DNA from 3 places in the Enterobacter sp. N5-15 genome. Region 1 is predicted to be linked to each of the others. Evidence: predicted binding sites of a transcription regulator. Region 1 holds the regulator's gene; each other region holds the start of a gene.
What was found. The regulator PhoB, encoded in region 1, activates phosphate uptake and scavenging genes when phosphate is short. The targets are predictions, from matches to a motif close to CTGTCATAAAACTGNCNNAT.
Positions count from the first base shown of each region.

Region 2: a site for PhoB is predicted at 1,165-1,184, ahead of kdgR (DNA-binding transcriptional regulator KdgR). Genes of this name have one in related genera too.
Region 3: a site for PhoB is predicted at 990-1,009, ahead of glpT (glycerol-3-phosphate transporter). Genes of this name have one in related genera too.

Region 1 covers NZ_CM170150.1:1,022,224-1,024,495, forward strand. Annotated here, with positions in the region: gene sbcD (exonuclease subunit SbcD) at 1-943, opposite strand, end outside; gene phoB (phosphate response regulator transcription factor PhoB) at 1,131-1,820, shown strand; gene phoR (phosphate regulon sensor histidine kinase PhoR) at 1,842-2,272, shown strand, end outside.
Region 2 covers NZ_CM170150.1:2,853,240-2,855,511, forward strand. Annotated here, with positions in the region: gene AC2TE5_RS13570 (YobH family protein) at 1-215, shown strand, start outside; gene kdgR (DNA-binding transcriptional regulator KdgR) at 282-1,073, opposite strand; gene AC2TE5_RS13580 (MFS transporter) at 1,253-2,272, shown strand, end outside.
Region 3 covers NZ_CM170150.1:3,273,672-3,275,943, forward strand. Annotated here, with positions in the region: gene glpT (glycerol-3-phosphate transporter) at 1-881, opposite strand, end outside; gene glpA (anaerobic glycerol-3-phosphate dehydrogenase subunit A) at 1,134-2,272, shown strand, end outside.

The DNA.
Region 1 (2,272 bases):
CATCGGTGGTGATTTCGATATCCAGCCAGACGGGCGGGTTAAGCGCTTTTCCGCGCCACTGCTCAAGCTGGGCGGTAATGGCGTCGAGATCGCCCTTAAGCACCGCCAGCGGCTGGGTGACGGGCACCTCCAGCGTCTCAACGGCGCGGAGTTTGCCCCCGGAGAAGCTCACCAGATGGACGGATTTGGCCTTGCCCGTCTCGTCAAAGCTGAGCGAAACAGGCGAGCCGCAGTAGCGGATGTGCTCGCTGCCGCCGACGATCTGCGCCCGGTGAATGTGTCCGAGCGCAATGTAGTCGGCTGGCGGGAAGTTCTGCGCCGGAAAGGCGTCCAGCGTACCGATATAGATGTCACGTACGGCGTCACTTTTACTGGCCCCGACGGTGGTGAGATGCCCGGTCGCAATCACCGGAATCGGCTGGTCGCCGCGCAGGGCGCAGGCATCGGCGTGCTGCTGGTGATAATAGTCGGTGATGGCCTGTAACAGATGCTGTTGCTTTTCGCCGCCGGAAAGTCCCGCCTGGCTTTGCACAATATCGCGCGGACGCAAAAACGGAATGGGGCACAGCACCGCCCCCGGCGTGCCGTCGCGTTTTTTCAGGATCTGCGGGGCGTGCCCGGCGCTGGCGACGACGGTAGTATTGAGAAATGCCAGGATGTCGCGGGATTCATTCAGCGTCGCGACGGAATCGTGGTTACCGGCGACAATCACCAGATGACAGCCGGTTTGCTGCAGATTCACCACGAAGCGGTTGTACAGTTCACGCGCATAGCTGGGGGGCGAGCCGGTATCAAAGATGTCACCCGCCACAATAATCGCGTCCACCTCGTGCGTCCTGGCCGTTTCCAGCAGCCAGTTCAGGAAGGCTTCATGTTCAGCCGCACGGCTTTTGCTGTAAAAATTTTGACCCAGATGCCAGTCCGAAGTGTGAAGTATGCGCATAGCTGATCCGTGGCAAAAAAGAGAAAGCAGGATTATAAACGTTCAGAGACGGGAAAATAACCGCTGTAATAAAACAACGGTTTGCCCGTTATCGTGGTACTGTTTTTCATAAATCTGTCATAAATCTGACGCATAATGGCGCCGAATTACAAACTTGTAACTTAAATAAGATAAGACAGGGCAAAGTATGGCGAGACGTATTCTGGTCGTAGAAGATGAAGCTCCAATTCGTGAAATGGTGTGCTTCGTGCTCGAGCAAAACGGCTTCCAGCCGGTTGAAGCGGAAGATTATGACAGCGCAGTGAACCAGCTGAATGAACCCTGGCCCGATCTGATTCTGCTGGACTGGATGTTGCCCGGCGGCTCCGGACTGCAGTTTATCAAACACCTGAAGCGCGAGGCGCTGACCCGCGACATCCCGGTTGTGATGCTCACGGCGCGCGGAGAAGAAGAGGATCGCGTTCGCGGTCTGGAAACCGGCGCGGACGATTACATTACTAAACCGTTCTCCCCAAAAGAGCTGGTTGCCCGCATTAAAGCCGTGATGCGCCGTATTTCGCCGATGGCGGTGGAAGAGGTGATTGAGATGCAGGGGCTAAGCCTTGACCCCACCTCACACCGCGTGATGACCGGTGAAAATCCCCTCGACATGGGGCCTACCGAATTTAAACTCCTGCACTTCTTTATGACCCACCCGGAACGCGTGTACAGCCGCGAGCAGTTGCTGAATAACGTCTGGGGAACTAACGTGTATGTCGAAGACCGGACGGTTGACGTACATATTCGCCGCCTGCGAAAAGCACTGGAACTGAGCGGCCACGATCGCATGGTGCAGACGGTCCGCGGCACGGGTTATCGTTTTTCTACCCGTTTCTGAACAATGACAGGAGTGTGACGCGTGCTGGAACGTCTGTCATGGAAAAGGCTCGTCTTTGAACTGATCTTATGCTGTATTCCGGCCTTCCTTCTGGGGGCCTTTCTTGGACACCTGCCGTGGTTTCTGCTGGCGTCGGTCACCGGGCTGCTGATCTGGCATTTCTGGAACCTCCTGCGCCTCTCCTGGTGGCTGTGGGTTGACCGAAGTATGACGCCGCCGCCGGGAAGCGGCAGCTGGGAGCCGCTGCTGTACGGTCTGCATCAGATGCAGATGCGTAATAAAAAGCGTCGCCGCGAACTGGGAAGCCTGATTAAGCGTTTTCGCAGCGGTGCAGAGTCGCTGCCCGATGCCGTTATTCTGACGACCGAAGAAGGGACAATCTTCTGGTGTAACGGCCTTGCACAACAGCTGCTGGGCCTGCGCTGGCCCGACGATAATGGTCAGAATATCCT
Region 2 (2,272 bases), 1.8 Mb from region 1:
TTGCACTGGCCATTGTCTGGATTGGCCTTCTGCTAACGGGTTATGGCGTGCTTGTGGGAAGCACCGAGAACGCAGCCGGGTTAGGAATTCAGTGTAAATATTTAACGGCACAGGGCGTGAGCACTGCGCAATATCTGCATACTGAAAGCGGGATCGTGGGCTTAACCCACTGTCCGGTCCTGCGTAAGACATCCGTCGTGATTGATAATGGCTAATCAGCCGGGTAAATGATCGACAAAAAACGCCGCATCTGTTGCGGCGTTTTTTTATGCAAACAGAGATTAGAACGGGTAGTCGTGATACCCCATCTGTTCAGAAATCTTACGTGCGGCAGTGTGCAAAATAGCCACATACTCATGCAGACGCTCTTCGGAGAAGCGTAAGGTTGGGAAGGAGATACTTAAGCCCGCGATCACCACGCCAAAACGGTCAAACACCGGAACGCCGATGCAGCGCAGCCCTTCTTCCTGCTCTTCGTTATCTTCGCCATACCCCTGCTCGCGTACGCGATCGAGCACCGTTAACAGCGCGTCCGTGCTGGTAATGGTTCGTGAGGTACTTTGCTTGTATTCTACGCCTTCGAGGATCTGCTTCACTTCCTCACGATCGCGCCACGCCAGCAGAACCTTACCAATGGCGGTACTGTAGAGCGGGTTGCGACGACCAATGCGCGAATACATGCGCAGATTGTACATGGAGTCGATTTTATGGATGTAAACAATGCTGTCTTCATCCAGCGCGCCGAGATGGATGGTCTCTTTGGTCAGGCGAGAGATTTCACGCATCTGAATATCGGCGCTGCGGATCAGGTCAACGTTTTGTAGCGCACGGGCACCCAGCTCAAACAGCTTCAGCGTCAGAGAGTATTTTTCAGATTCGCCTTCCTGGGCAACGTAGCCCAGCGACTTCATGGTTTGCAAAAAGCGATATACGGTGCTTTTTGACATCATCACGCGCTGCGACAACTCTGTAATACCTATTTCACGCTCTTCTCCCAGCGCCTGTAAGATGCCAAACACCTTCAGCACGGAAGAAACAGAATCTGGCTGTTTATCCAAATCCGCAATAGCCATTTACCACCTCATAGAGAGTGTTTTATAAAAATCAGAACCGGTTTTTATTATAAGTTCCCGTCATGTCACCTGCAATCAATCCGCGTTTACTTCGTTACAAATCTGCGACATATCGCGGCTGTAACAATGCTAAAATAGTTACCCTGAGAATAATTTCACGCTGAGCTTTTTTAATCCTAATGGAAAAGACCCTTTCCGATGGCCTGCCTTTACCCCAGCGGTATGGCGCTATAGCGACCATCATTATCGGTATCTCAATGGCCGTCCTTGACGGCGCAATCGCAAACGTCGCCCTGCCAACCATCGCCAGCGACCTGCACGCCTCTCCCGCCAGTTCGATATGGATTGTTAACGCCTATCAGATTGCGATTGTGGTTTCCCTGCTCTCGTTCTCTTTCCTGGGCGATATGTTCGGTTACCGTCGGGTGTATCAGTGCGGTCTGGTGGTTTTCACCTTCACGTCCTTGCTATGCGCCCTTTCAGATTCACTGCATACCCTGACGCTTGCCCGCATTGCGCAGGGGTTTGGCGGCGCGGCGCTCATGAGCGTAAACACGGCGTTGATCCGCTTAATTTATCCGCAGCGTCATCTGGGGCGCGGCATGGGGATAAACTCGTTTATTGTCGCCGTCTCTTCCGCCGCCGGGCCTACCATTGCGGCGGCGATCCTTTCCGTTGCGTCATGGCAATGGCTGTTCGCCATTAACGTGCCGCTGGGTATCATCGCCATCTTCTTTGCCCTGCGCTTTCTTCCCGCTAACGGGCCTAAAAGCACCATGCCGCGCTTCGACGTGGCGAGTGCGGTGATGAATGCCCTGACCTTTGGCCTGCTGATTACGGCGCTGAGCGGCTTTGCGCAGGGACAGTCTCTGATGCTTACCGGCGCGGAGCTCATCGCCCTGCTGGCGATCGGTTTCTTCTTTGTTCGCCGCCAGCTCACACTCCCTGTGCCCTTACTGCCGGTCGATCTGCTGCGTATTCCCCTCTTTTCCCTCTCCATTTGCACGTCAGTCTGCTCGTTCTGCGCCCAGATGCTGGCTCTGGTTTCTCTGCCCTTCTTTCTGCAGAGCGTGCTAGGACGTTCAGAAGTGGAGACCGGCCTGCTGTTAACTCCCTGGCCGCTGGCGACAATGGTGATGGCGCCGCTGGCAGGTTACCTGATTGAACGCGTCCATGCCGGTTTATTGGGAGCGTTGGGG
Region 3 (2,272 bases), 2.3 Mb from region 1:
GCCCACGAGGATTTATCCAGCGCGAAGTGCTTCACCTCTTTCAGGTAGGTTGGCGACCAGTCGAGGATGCCGTAGCGAAGAAGGTAAACGAACACGTTCGCCACCGCGATGTACCACAGCAGCTTGTTCGGCAGGACGTACTTCATGAAGATCTGTTTTGCGGTCAGCTCTTCCTCGTGCTCCTTGCTGTAATCATCCGGATAGTCGTTTTTGTACTCTTCAATCGGCGGCAGGCCGCAGGACTGCGGCGTGTCGCGCATCAGCGCGAAGGCGATAATCGCCACGACGATGGCGCCGAAGGCAGGCATATACAGCGCAGCGTGCCAGTCGTTGAACCAGGCCATACCCAGCAGGAACAGCAGCGGCGGAATACCGCCACCCACGTTATGCGCGCAGTTCCACACCGACACGATGCCGCCGCGCTCCTTCTGCGACCACCAGTGCACCATGGTACGTCCGCACGGCGGCCACCCCATCCCCTGGAACCAGCCGCAGAGGAACAGCAGCACGAACATGACGGCAATGCTGGACGTCGCCCACGGCACAAAGCCCATGAACAGCATGACCGTGGCCGCCAGGATCAGGCCGGCGGGCAGGAACACGCGCGGATTCGAGCGATCCGATACGGAACCCATGATGAATTTGGAAAAACCGTAGGCGATTGAGATCCCCGACAGCGCGAACCCCAGATCGCCGCGGGAGAAGCCCTGCTCCACCAGATACGGCATGGCGAGCGCAAAGTTTTTACGTACAAGGTAGTACGCCGCGTACCCGAAGAAGATCCCCAGGAAGATTTGCCAGCGCAGGCGGCGGTATAGCGGATCAATTTCTGCCTCTGGCAGACGCGCCCGATGCGGCGCAGGTTTGAAGATACTGAGCATAACAGCCTCCGTGGCCTTGAATTGAATGAGCAGGTGGCTCGCACCTGAATTCCAGAGGCGGGGATGTTAAGAAATCACGGTGATTGTTACTGTGAATCAACGCACAGATTGTTACAGAAATATGACAGAATGCGCAAAAAAGCGCATGAAATCACGTTTCACTTTCGAATTTCGCGCGTTTATGTTCGAAATCAAACAAACCACACTATTGATATGGCTAAATGATAAAAAAACGAACATAGAGGGTAAACAATGACCATTCACGATCCTCGCTACAGCGATGTGATAATCATTGGCGGTGGCGCAACCGGCGCCGGGATCGCACGCGATTGCGCCCTTCGCGGCTTAAGCGTCACGCTGCTCGAGCGCCATGATATCGCCACGGGCGCAACCGGACGCAACCACGGCCTGCTGCACAGCGGCGCGCGGTACGCGGTGACCGACGGTGAATCCGCGCGCGAATGTATTGCTGAAAACCAGATCCTCAAGCGTATCGCCCGCCACTGCATTGAGCCGACCGACGGCCTCTTTATTACCCTTCCCGAAGATGACCTCGCCTTTCAGGACACCTTTATTACCGCCTGCACTGCAGCAGGCATTCAGGCTGAGGCCATGGACCCGGCGCTGGCGCGGCGGCTGGAACCGTCGGTTAACCCGGCGCTTATCGGCGCGGTGAAAGTGCCTGACGGCACCGTTGACCCCTTCCGCCTGACCGCCGCCAATATGCTGGACGCTCGCGAGCATGGCGCGCACATCCTGACCGGGCACGAAGTGACCGGGCTTATCCGCGAGGGGAATCGCATCTGCGGCGTGCGGATCCTTGATACGCAATATAACGAACACAGCGAGCTGTATGCCGCCGTTGTGGTTAACGCGGCGGGGATCTGGGGGCAGCGCATCGCGGAATACGCGGACCTGTCGGTGCGCATGTTCCCGGCGAAAGGCTCGCTGCTGATCCTCGACCACCGCATCAATAACCACGTGATTAACCGCTGCCGCAAACCGTCCGATGCCGATATCCTCGTCCCGGGCGACACCATTTCGTTAATCGGTACCACCTCAACCCACGTGGACTACAGCGAGATTGACTACAACCGCGTGACCGCCGAAGAGGTCGACATCCTGCTGCGCGAAGGGGAAAAACTGGCCCCGGTGATGGCCCAGACGCGTATTCTGCGCGCCTACGCGGGCGTGCGTCCGCTGGTCGCCAGCGATAACGACCCGAGCGGGCGTAACGTCAGCCGGGGCATCGTGCTGCTCGATCACGCCGAGCGCGACGGCATGGACGGGTTTATCACCATTACCGGCGGCAAGCTGATGACCTACCGCCTGATGGCCGAGTGGGCGACCGATGCCGTCTGCCGCAAGCTGGGCAATACCGAACGGTGCGT